2 regions of the Pantoea sp. X-Soil-MYKO-1289 genome follow, and region 2 is predicted to be linked to the other one. Evidence: predicted binding sites of a transcription regulator. Region 2 holds the regulator's gene; the other holds the start of a gene.
The links. The regulator PurR, encoded in region 2, represses purine synthesis genes. The targets are predictions, from matches to a motif close to CANGCAAACGTTTGCNTG.

Region 1 (5,549 bases), 1.1 Mb from region 2:
GGACGCGGACGCGATTGAGGCGCTGATGGCAGCGGCGCGTCAGGCATGACGGTGATTATCGCCGGAGGCGGCATGACCGGCGCGACCCTGGCGCTGGCTATTTCCCACCTCACGCAAGGGCAGCTGCCGGTGACGCTGATTGAGAACAGCGCGCCCGACAGCCGCGCCCACCCAGGGTATGACGGCCGCGCCATCGCGCTGGCCGCCGGCACGCGTCAACAGCTGCTCGATATCGATCTCTGGCGCAGCATCGAGAAGTACGCCACGCCCATTACTGACATCCACGTCTCCGATCGCGGCCATGCCGGTTTCGTCACGCTGGACGCCGGGGCCTATCAGATCCCGGCGCTCGGCTACGTCGTCGAGCTTTTCGACGTGGGTCAGCGGCTGTTCGAGCGTCTGAAAAGCGCGCCAGGCGTGACGCTACGCTGTCCGGCGCGCGTTATCGACGCGCAGCGCCGCCAGGAGAGCGTGCAGGTGACGCTGGAGAGCGGCGAACAGCTGGAAGGGGCGCTGCTGGTGGCCGCAGACGGCTCGCGCTCGCCGCTCGCCGCCTCGTTCGGCATTCAGTGGCAGCGCGAGGATTATCAGCAGCTGGCGGTGATCGCCAATGTCTCGACTCAGTTACCCCATCAGGGACGCGCCTTTGAGCGCTTCACCGAGCACGGCCCGCTGGCGCTGCTGCCGATGTCGGACAATCGCCTGTCGCTGGTGTGGTGCCATCCGCTCTCGGCGCGTGAAAAAATTGCACGCTGGAGCGACGACGAATTCCTGGCGCAGCTGCAGCGCGCGTTCGGCTGGCGGCTGGGGCGTTTTACCCATACGGGCCAGCGCGAGAGCTATCCGCTGGCGCTGCAGCGCGCCGGGCAGCAGACGTCGCACCGGCTGGCGCTAATCGGCAATGCGGCGCAGACGCTGCATCCGATCGCCGGACAGGGCTTCAACCTCGGGCTGCGCGACGTGATGTCGCTGGCGGAGACCCTGGCGGCCGCGCATCGTCAGCAGCAGGATGTGGGCGGCTACGCCGTCCTGCATCGCTATCAGCAGCGTCGTCAGCCCGATCGCGCGACGACGATAGGCATCACCGACGGGCTGGTGCGGCTGTTCGCCAATCGCTATGCGCCGCTGGTGGCGGGACGAAATCTGGGGCTGATGGCGATGGATCATCTGCCGTGGCTGCGTAATCAACTGGCCGAGCGCACGCTTGGCTGGGTTAAGCGTTAACTAAGGGGCACCGATGCAAAGTTTTGATGTGGTTATCGCCGGCGGCGGCATGGTAGGACTGGCGGTCGCCTGCGGTTTGCAGGGCAGCGGGCTGCGCGTCGCCGTGCTGGAAAAAACGGCGGAGCCGCAGTTCGACGCCAGCGCTGCGCCGTCGATTCGCGTATCGGCAATCAACGCCGCCAGCGAGCGGCTGCTGCAGAAGCTGGAGGTCTGGTCCGATATTCTGGCGCGGCGCGCCAGCGCGTATCACGGCATGGAGGTGTGGGATCGCGACAGTTTCGGCGCCATTAGCTTCGATGACGAACAGCAGGGGCTGACCCATCTGGGACACATTGTCGAAAACCCGGCGATTCACAGCGCGCTCTGGCAGCGCGCCAGCCGCTGCAGCGACGTGACCCTTATGGCGCCTTCGCAGCTGCAGCAGGTGGCGTTCGGCGAAAATGAAGCCTTTGTCACCCTGCAGGACGGCACCATGCTGACCGCGCGCCTGCTGATCGCCGCGGACGGCGCCAACTCCTGGCTGCGCAACAAAGCCGATATTCCTTTAACCTTCTGGGATTACGATCACCATGCGCTGGTGGCGAATATCCGCACCGAGCAGCCGCATAACGCGGTGGCGCGCCAGGTTTTCCACGGCGACGGCATTCTGGCGTTCCTGCCGATGCAGGATCCGCACCTGAGCTCGATCGTCTGGTCGCTCTCGCCGCAGGAAGCGAGCCGGCTGGAGAGCATGCCGCAGGCGCTGTTCAACCAGCAGCTGGCGGTGGCGTTCGATATGCGCCTCGGTCTCTGTGAACTGGCGAGCGAGCGTAAATCTTTCCCGCTGATGGCGCGCTACGCCCGCAATTTCGCGGCGCATCGTCTGGCGCTGGTGGGCGACGCCGCGCATACCATTCATCCGCTGGCGGGACAGGGCGTGAATCTCGGCTTTATGGACGCCGCAGAGCTGATTGGCGAAATCCGCAGGCTGCACCAGCAGGGCAAGGATATCGGTCAGCATCTCTATCTGCGTCGCTACGAGCGCAGCCGCAAACACAGCGCGGCGCTGATGCTGGCGGGCATGCAGGGCTTTCGCGAGCTGTTCGCCGGCAGCCATCCGGCGAAAAAGCTGCTGCGCGATCTGGGACTGAAGCTGGCGGATACGCTGCCCGGCGTGAAACCCACGATGCTGCGTCAGGCGATGGGGCTAAACGATATGCCAGCCTGGCTGCGCTAAGCCGCGCGCTGCTTTCATTAAGCCAGCCTTGCGCTGGCTTTTTTACGTCTTTTGGTCGCTCTGCACCAAAAATGAGCGGGACTGCACCTTTAGCGGGCCTCGTTTGATTTATTCTAATTTCACCCCTCTGTTCGCATTAGTTTTATTTATTCCATAACGATCTCCGTCGAGTGCGTTGTTAACATTTTGCGCGCCCCCGCTGATTATCTTGCTGCGCATAACGGCGATACGCCTCTTTCCTGCGTGGTAAATCACAAAAACGCAGTTAATTATGCTGTCGTCTTTGCGTGCTGCTCAAGAGGCATGCTTCAATTCGACCCTGTACAGCTTATGGTTAAATCGTCTTTTCAATGATAACGTCAGGGAAAAGAGAACGTTTGCGCCGGGCGATAAGCAGGCTAACGCCCGCCCGAAACTTACCCGCTTCGCGACAGGATGGTTATGACTCAGCAAACCCCTTTGTTTGAACAGCATCAGGCCTGCGGCGCCCGCATGGTCGACTTCCACGGCTGGATGATGCCGCTGCACTACGGTTCGCAAATTGACGAACACCATGCCGTGCGCCAGGACGCCGGTATGTTCGACGTGTCGCATATGACTATCGTCGATCTGCACGGCGCGCAGACGCGCGACTTTCTGCGGCATCTGCTGGCGAACGACGTCGCTCGCCTGACGCAGCCCGGCAAAGCGCTCTACACCGGCATGCTGAACGCCTCCGGTGGCGTCATTGACGATTTGATTGTTTACTTTATGACCGACGACTTTTTCCGTCTTGTGGTCAACTCGGCCACGCGTGAAAAGGATCTGGCGTGGATCGGCAAGCACGCTCAGGCCTATGGCGTGGCGCTGACCGAGCGCGACGACCTGGCGCTTATCGCCGTGCAGGGGCCGCAGGCGCAGCAGAAGGCGCAGACGCTGTTCAGCGCGGAGCAGCGCGACGCGGTAGCCGGGATGAAACCCTTTTTTGGCGTGCAGTCCGGCGACCTGTTTATCGCCACCACCGGCTACACCGGCGAAGCGGGCTATGAAATCGCGCTGCCAGCCGCCGCCGCCGCGGATTTCTGGCAGCGTCTGCTGACGGCAGGGGTAAAACCGGCTGGACTGGGCGCGCGCGATACGCTGCGTCTGGAAGCGGGCATGAACCTCTACGGCCAGGAGATGGACGAAGGCGTCTCGCCGCTGGCGGCCAATATGGGCTGGACGATCTGCTGGGAGCCGGCCGACCGCGACTTTATCGGGCGCGAAGCGCTGGAGATGCAGCGTGAAAGAGGCACCGACAAGCTGGTTGGCCTGATCATGACGGAAAAAGGGGTGCTGCGCGGCGGGCAGCCGGTACGCTTTACCGACGCGCAAGGCCAGTCGCAGCAGGGCGTGATCACCAGCGGCTCCTTCTCGCCGACGCTCGGCTACAGCATCGCGCTGGCGCGCGTGCCGGCAGGCATTGGCGAAAGCGCTATCGTCGAGATCCGCCAGCGCGAAATGCCGGTAAAAGTAACCAAACCTGTTTTTGTACGCGGCGGCAAGCCGGTTCAGTAATCTATTTTCAGGAGAAAGGGCGATGAGCAATGTGCCAAACGAATTGAAATACCGTGACAGTCATGAGTGGGTGCGTAAGGAAGCGGACGGCACCTTTACCGTCGGCATTACCGAGCACGCTCAGGAGCTGTTAGGCGACATGGTGTTTGTCGATCTGCCGGATGTCGGCAACAGCTACTCAGCCGGCGAAGAGTGCGCCGTCGCGGAATCGGTCAAAGCCGCGTCCGATATCTACGCGCCCGTCAGCGGCGAAATCGTCGCCGTCAATGAGGCGCTGGGCGACGCGCCGGAGCTGGTCAACAGCGAGCCCTACGCAGCCGGTTGGCTGTTTAAAATCAAACCCAGCGACGAATCCGAGCTCGATTCGCTGCTGGACGCGGACGCCTATAAAGCCTCCATCGACGAATAAGCAACAGGGCGGCCAGACCTCGCTGGCCGCTTTTTGTCCCTTGCTTTCTCTGTACTCCAGCCCGATTCAGGATTGACTGCAAATGACCCAGACTTTGAGCCAGCTCGAACACAACGGCGCCTTTATTGAACGCCATATCGGCCCCTCGCCGGAACAACAGGCTTTGATGCTGGAGGCGATCGGCGCCAGCTCGCTGGACGCGCTGATCGGCACCATCGTACCGGCCGACATCCAGCTGCCTGGCCCGCCCGCCGTCGGCGATGCGGCGACCGAGCAGCAGGCGCTGGCCGAGCTTAAGGCGATCGCCGGTCAGAATCAGCGTTACAAATCCTGGATCGGCATGGGCTACAGCGCGGTGATCACGCCGCCGGTGATCCTGCGCAATATGCTGGAAAATCCGGGCTGGTACACCGCCTATACCCCCTATCAGCCGGAAGTGTCGCAGGGCCGCCTGGAGGCGCTGCTTAACTTTCAGCAGGTGACGCTCGATCTGACCGGTCTGGACGTCGCCTCCGCCTCGCTGCTGGATGAAGCCACGGCGGCGGCGGAAGCGATGGCGATGGCGAAGCGCGTCAGCAAGCTTAAAAACGCCGGTAAATTCTTTATCGCGGACGATATCCATCCGCAAACGCTGGACGTGGTGCGCACCCGCGCCGAGACCTTCGGCTTCGAGCTGATTATCGATCGCGCCGAGAAAGCGCTGGATCACGACGGGCTGTTCGGCGTGCTGCTGCAGCAGGTCGGCACCACCGGCGAAGCGCACGACTACAGCGCGCTGATCGCCGAGCTGAAAAGCCGCAAAATCGTGGTCAGCGTCGCCGCGGACTTTATGGCGCTGGTGATGCTGGAAGCGCCCGGCAAGCAGGGCGCGGACATCGTGTTCGGATCGGCGCAGCGCTTCGGCGTGCCGATGGGCTACGGCGGCCCGCACGCCGCCTTTTTCGCCAGCCGCGATGAGCACAAGCGCTCAATGCCGGGCCGCATTATCGGCGTGTCGCGCGACGCTGCGGGCAACACCGCGCTGCGTATGGCGATGCAGACGCGCGAGCAGCATATCCGCCGTGAAAAAGCGAACTCCAACATCTGTACGTCGCAGGTGCTGCTCGCCAATATTGCCGGACTCTACGCGGTCTATCACGGGCCGAAAGGGCTGAAGCGTATCGC
Region 2 (5,549 bases):
CAGCGTAGTCATCAGCAGCGGCTGTTGTAAACCTGCGGAGACCGCCAGACTGGCAACAAAGCAAAGACCGAGCTGCAGGGTATTCTGCAGCGCCGCGGCTTTACCGGTGGCGTGCGGGAACGGCAGCAGCGCATTCGACACCACAATCGGGTAAATCGCGCCGTTCGCCAGCGCCATGCCGCAGAAGGGCGCAAGCAGGGCGATCAGACTGTGGCTTCCGGTCAGCGCCACGGCGAACAGCGTCGCCACGCTCAGGCTGTAAAGCGCCAGCAGCAAGGGGAGCAGCTGCGCGCCGGCAAAGCGGTTCAGCAGCGCGCGGCAGCCAAATCCGCCCAGCAAAAAGGCGATGGTTTGCGGAATATAGCTCAGGCCGATATCCGCCGGCGTCAGGCCCGCATCGGCGAGAATAAAGGGCGAGCCGGTCAGCCAGGCGAAAAAGCTGGCGGAGCAGGCGGCATAAATCAACACGTTGCCGCCATAGACGCCAGAGCGCAGCAGCGAGAAAAAGCCCGGCTGATCGTTCGCTTCTTGCGCTGTCGGACGACTGGCGGGCAGGCGCAGCGTTACCAGCATCAGCGCCACGCCGGTCAGCGTCAGCACCAGAAAAATCGCGCGCCAGTGAAAATGGCTAATCAGCCAGGCGCCAAGCAGCGGCGCCAGCGCGGGCGAAAGCGCCACCAGCGGCATAATGGTGGCGAACACCTTATTGGCGCGCGCGCGCGGATAGCGGTCCACCACCAGCGCCTGCCAGCTCACCGCCGCGGCGCAGACGCCGATCGCCTGAATAAAGCGCAGCGCCAGCATCAGCATTGCATTTTCCACCCACAGCATGCCGGCGCAGCCGAGCGCGAACAGCCCCAGCCCCATCAGCAGAACCGGTTTGCGCCCGATGCGGTCGGAAAGCGGGCCCCAGAAAAGCTGGCCGATGGCGAAGCCCGCCAGGAACAGGCTCATACTGGCGCTGATAATGCCGGGCGAGGTATTGAAGCTGATGCGCATCGCGCCGAAGGCGGGCAAATACATATCGGTCGCCAGAAAGCCCAGCATGCTGAGCAGGGCGAGGTAAGGCATAAATCCTTTTGATGACAGCATGGTTTTTAATCTCATTTTCGTCAGGCAGGTTAAACGCGGCAAAGTGTAAAAGGGTGCGCCTGCCGCTGTGAAACGTTAATATTTGCAGAGTGCTGTGAAAATTTTTGAAAGGAAAAAGCATGTGGTCCGAATATGCGCTTGAAGTGGTAGACGCCGTGGCGCGCACCGGCAGTTTTAGCGCCGCCGCGCAGGAGCTGCATCGCGTGCCTTCTGCCGTCAGCTATACGGTGCGCCAGCTGGAAACCTGGCTGGCGGTGCCGCTGTTCGAACGGCAGCATCGCGAGGTGGCGTTGACCGCCGCTGGCGAGCATTTTGTGCGCGAGGGCCGTGAGGTTATCAAAAAAATGCTCGCTACCCGCAGACAGTGTCAGCAGCTGGCGAACGGCTGGCGCGGGCAGCTCAGCATCGCGGTCGATCGCATCGTGAAGCTGCCGCGCAGTCGTCAGCTGGTGACCGACTTCTATCGCCACTTTCCCGATATGGAGCTGCACATCAGCTATGAGGTGTTTAACGGCGTCTGGGACGCGCTGGCCGACGGACGCGTCGACGTGGCGATCGGCGCCACCCAGGCGATCCCGGTCGGCGGGCGTTTCTCCTTTCGCGATATGGGCGCGCTGAACTGGCGCTGCGTCGTGGCGCGCCAGCATCCGCTGACGCGGCAGCCGCAGCTCGACGACGACGCGCTACGCGCCTGGCCGTCGCTGGTGCTGGAGGATACCTCGCGCGCGCTGCCGCGGCGCATGACCTGGACGCTGGATAACCAGCGGCGACTGGTGGTACCGGACTGGCAGGCGGGGCTGGCGTGCGTGCTGGATGGCTTATGCGTGGCGATGATGCCGGGCCATCTGGCGCGTCCGCTGCTGGATAAGGGCGAGCTGGCGGAGCTGACGCTGCCTGCGCCCTTTCCGGAAAGTCCCTGCTGCGTGAGCTGGTCGGAGGCGCGCGCATCGCCGGCGCTCAGCTGGCTGCTCAGCTATCTCGGCGATGCGCGAACGCTCAATCAGGAGTGGTTAAGCGAGGATTAACGGCGGTAGTCGCGAAAAGGGCCGTCGCCGACCGAGCGGCGCTCAATCAGCGTGGGATGCACTTCGATGGTCTGCGACACTTCGCGTTTGCTGGTAATGCGGTCGAGCAGCATCTCCAGCGCCTTCTCGCCCAGCTGGGCTTTCGGCTGATGCACGGTAGTCAGCGCCGGCGTGAAGTAGCGCGCGTTGCGCACGTTGTCATAGCCGATCACCGAAATATCCTGCGGCACGCGCAGCCCCATCTCGTCGGCGGCGCAGATCGCGCCCATCGCCATAATATCGCCGCCGCAGAAGATCGCCGTTGGGCGCTGCTTCTGCTGCAGGATCTGCTGCATCGCCTGATAGCCCGATTCCGGCTCGAAATCGCCCTGAACGATCCACTCGGGACGTACCGCGATGCCCGCTTCCTGCAGCGCTTGCAAAAAGCCCGCATGGCGCCCGCCGCCGGTATTGCGCTCCAGCTGGCCGGGAATGGCGCCGATATCGCGATGGCCGCGCTCAATAAGATAGCGTCCCGCCAGATAGCCGCCCTGGAAGGCGTTATCGAGCACGGTGTCGGTAAAGTCGCCGCGCGATTCGCCCCAGTCCATCACCACCATCGGAATATTGCGGTTCTCTTCCAGCATCTTCAGCAAATCGTCCGGATACTCGGAGCACATCACCAGCAGGCCGTCGACGCGCTTTTGCGCCATCATCGACAGATAGGCGCGCTGCTTCTGCAGATCGTTATGAGCGTTGCCGAGAATGAGGGTATAGCCGCGCTCAAAGCAGTGATGCTCGACCGCTTCGATGATTTCCGCAAAATAGGGCGCTTCGCTGGAGGTGGCGAGCAGCCCCAGCGTTTTGGTGTGGTTGACCTTCAGGCTGCGCGCCACGGCGCTGGGCGAATAGTGTAATTCCTGTATCGCCTGCCAGACGGCGTTGCGCGTCTCTTCCGCAACGAAGCGCGTTTTATTGATCACGTGGGAAACGGTGGTGGTGGAAACACCCGCGCGCTTCGCGACATCTTTAATTGTTGCCATTGAAAAGAGACTCCAGAACTTATCAATAAGCCACTGATAAGCATAATGTTAAACGTTTGCGTCCGCTAAGAGAGTTTTCTGTTAATTCGCTACAGTTTTTGTCGGTGAAATACTCACTGGGCAGGACAAAACAGGGGCTGTTGCGTGCGAACGGCACGGGCGTTGCGTCAGTTGCGCAACAAAGCCGGGGATTCTAACAAGGCTTGCGGGATAAAACGAGATTTTTACCGGCAACTATGGGAAAATCGCATAAGACCCTGACAACTGTGTGGATAAGGAGAGGTAATGAGCACCGATTTGAAACTGGCATTAATGACTACCGGCGCGGCGCTGCTGATGATTGTGGCGTTTGGTTTTACCGCCGTCATGCACTAACAGAGAGCGATAAAAAAACCGGGATTATCCCGGTTTTTTTATGGCGTTTAGCGAATGGTTTTCGGCGTCATCACTCGTCGCGCGCCGATATAGTGACGCTGCCAGTAATCATCCGAAAGCCCGCTAATCTGGATATCTTTGCCGGTGCGCGGCGACTGAATAAATTTGCCGTTGCCAAGGTAAACCCCAACGTGGTCGGCGGTGCCGCGGCCGTTGATACGGAAGAAGACCAGATCGCCTTTCTCCAGCGACTCGCGCTTGACCGGCGCAGCGTCGCGCAGGTGATACATTTCGTTGGCGGTGCGTGGAATTCTGAATTTCACCAAATCTTTATAGGCGTACCAGACGAGGCCGCTGCAGTCAAAACCGGTATGCGGCGAGGTACCGCCCCACTGGTAGGGCTTGCCCAGCTGACCCATCAGTTTGGTCATCGCCGTTTCGCGCGCTTTCTGGTAGCGCAGGCGATGGGACTTGCTCATTTTGATGGTAGAGGTGTCGTCGGCATTCAGCTGCGGGAGAGTGGCGGCTTTTGCGGTGCTCAGCGTGCGCTGGCGGCCATAGCGTTTGTGAGAAGATTTAAGGGTTTTTTTCGTATCGGCGGCGGAAGGGGAAAGCTTAGCCGTTTCAATTTTCTTCTGCTTTTTCAGTTTGAGTTTTTGCGCAGTAGAAGGGCGCGTTTTTTTCGCGCTGGTTTTGACCGGTCGCCGTTTGCGGCGCTCATCTTCGCGCGCGCTTTTTTTCTCCGCCTTGTGCAGGCTGGCGTTAACCGGCGCTTGCGGCGAGGCCGAAGCGATGTTCATGAACAGCTGCGCGAAAGCTAATATAAAGAGCGTAATCAGTAATCGCATAGTCCGGTTACAGGGTTAGCGGTTACGACAACAGGCCGTAACGTGGTTAGAAAAATCTGATCGGAGATCAGCGCCGGGGCCATTCTAAGCCAGGTTTTTTTCAAAAGTTAAGCCATTTTTCTATTAAACTGTTACAGGGTTGCAGTTGAGTTTAAAATAAGCAATTTCAGCAGCTTATAGCAGCAAAGTTATTACCAGTTATGAACAGCTTAAGTTTTGATTATCGTCAGAAAAACGCAGATCTTTAGTAAAGAACTTAACAAACATGGCGGTTTCGCCTGGCAAGCGAGAAATTGTCGTTTTCAGGGACGGGGCGAAGTCGCTACAATAAACAAACACGAAGTAGGGAATTAAGGAAGGCAATTATGAGTACTGTAGAAAAAATTCAGCGCCAGATCGCAGAAAACCCGGTCCTGCTGTACATGAAAGGCTCGCCGAAACTGCCAAGCTGCGGTTTCTCTGCGCAGGCGGTGCAGGCGCTCTCTGCCTGCGGTGAGCGCTTTGCTTACGTGGATATTCTGCAGAACCCTGATATTCGCGCCGAGCTGCCGAAATACGCCAACTGGCCGACCTTCCCGCAGCTGTGGGTAGACGGCGAGCTGGTCGGCGGCTGCGATATTATCGTCGAAATGTTCCAGCGCGGCGAGCTGCAGTCGCTGATCAAAGAGACGGCGGAAAAGCACAAAGAAGCGGAATAAAAGAAGTGTAAAAAAAAGGCCGACGCAAGTCGGCCTTTTTTTACGCCTGCTCCGGCGCCGCTTCCGCGTCGTCGCTTGCCGCCATCGGCAGCGGCCAGCCGCCCAGCCGTTTCCAGCGGTTGACCAGCTCGCAGAACAGCGTCGCCGTCTGCTCAGTGTCGTAGAGCGCAGAGTGCGCCTGGGTGCTGTCAAAATCCATGCCTGCCGCTTTGCAGGCTTTCGCCAGCACCGTCTGCCCCAGCACCAGCCCGCTCAGCGCGGCGGTGTCGAAGGTGGCGAACGGATGGAAAGGGTTGCGCTTCAGCCCAGCGCGCCCGGCGGCGGCCATCATAAAATTGAGATCGAAGGTCGCGTTGTGCGCCACCATGATGGCGCGATTACAGTGGTGATCCTTGATGCCTTTGCGCACCATCTTAAATATGGCGTGCAGCGCCTCATATTCGCTAATCGCGCCGCGCAGCGGGTTGCTGGGATCGATGCCGGTAAACG

Region 1: gcvT (glycine cleavage system aminomethyltransferase GcvT) is a predicted target of PurR. The motif match lies at 2,807-2,824, and genes of this name have one in related genera.

The regions. Positions count from the first base shown of each region.
Region 1 is NZ_AP036004.1:755,025-760,573, forward strand. It holds gene pepP (Xaa-Pro aminopeptidase) at 1-49, shown strand, start outside; gene ubiH (2-octaprenyl-6-methoxyphenyl hydroxylase) at 46-1,224, shown strand; gene ubiI (FAD-dependent 2-octaprenylphenol hydroxylase) at 1,238-2,440, shown strand; gene gcvT (glycine cleavage system aminomethyltransferase GcvT) at 2,882-3,976, shown strand; gene gcvH (glycine cleavage system protein GcvH) at 3,999-4,385, shown strand; gene gcvP (aminomethyl-transferring glycine dehydrogenase) at 4,468-5,549, shown strand, end outside.
Region 2 is NZ_AP036004.1:1,859,947-1,865,495, forward strand. It holds gene punC (purine nucleoside transporter PunC) at 1-1,092, opposite strand, end outside; gene punR (DNA-binding transcriptional activator PunR) at 1,212-2,117, shown strand; gene purR (HTH-type transcriptional repressor PurR) at 2,114-3,139, opposite strand; gene cydH (cytochrome bd-I oxidase subunit CydH) at 3,425-3,514, shown strand; gene AC6I7Z_RS08935 (C40 family peptidase) at 3,562-4,362, opposite strand; gene AC6I7Z_RS08940 (Grx4 family monothiol glutaredoxin) at 4,725-5,060, shown strand; gene rnt (ribonuclease T) at 5,101-5,549, opposite strand, start outside.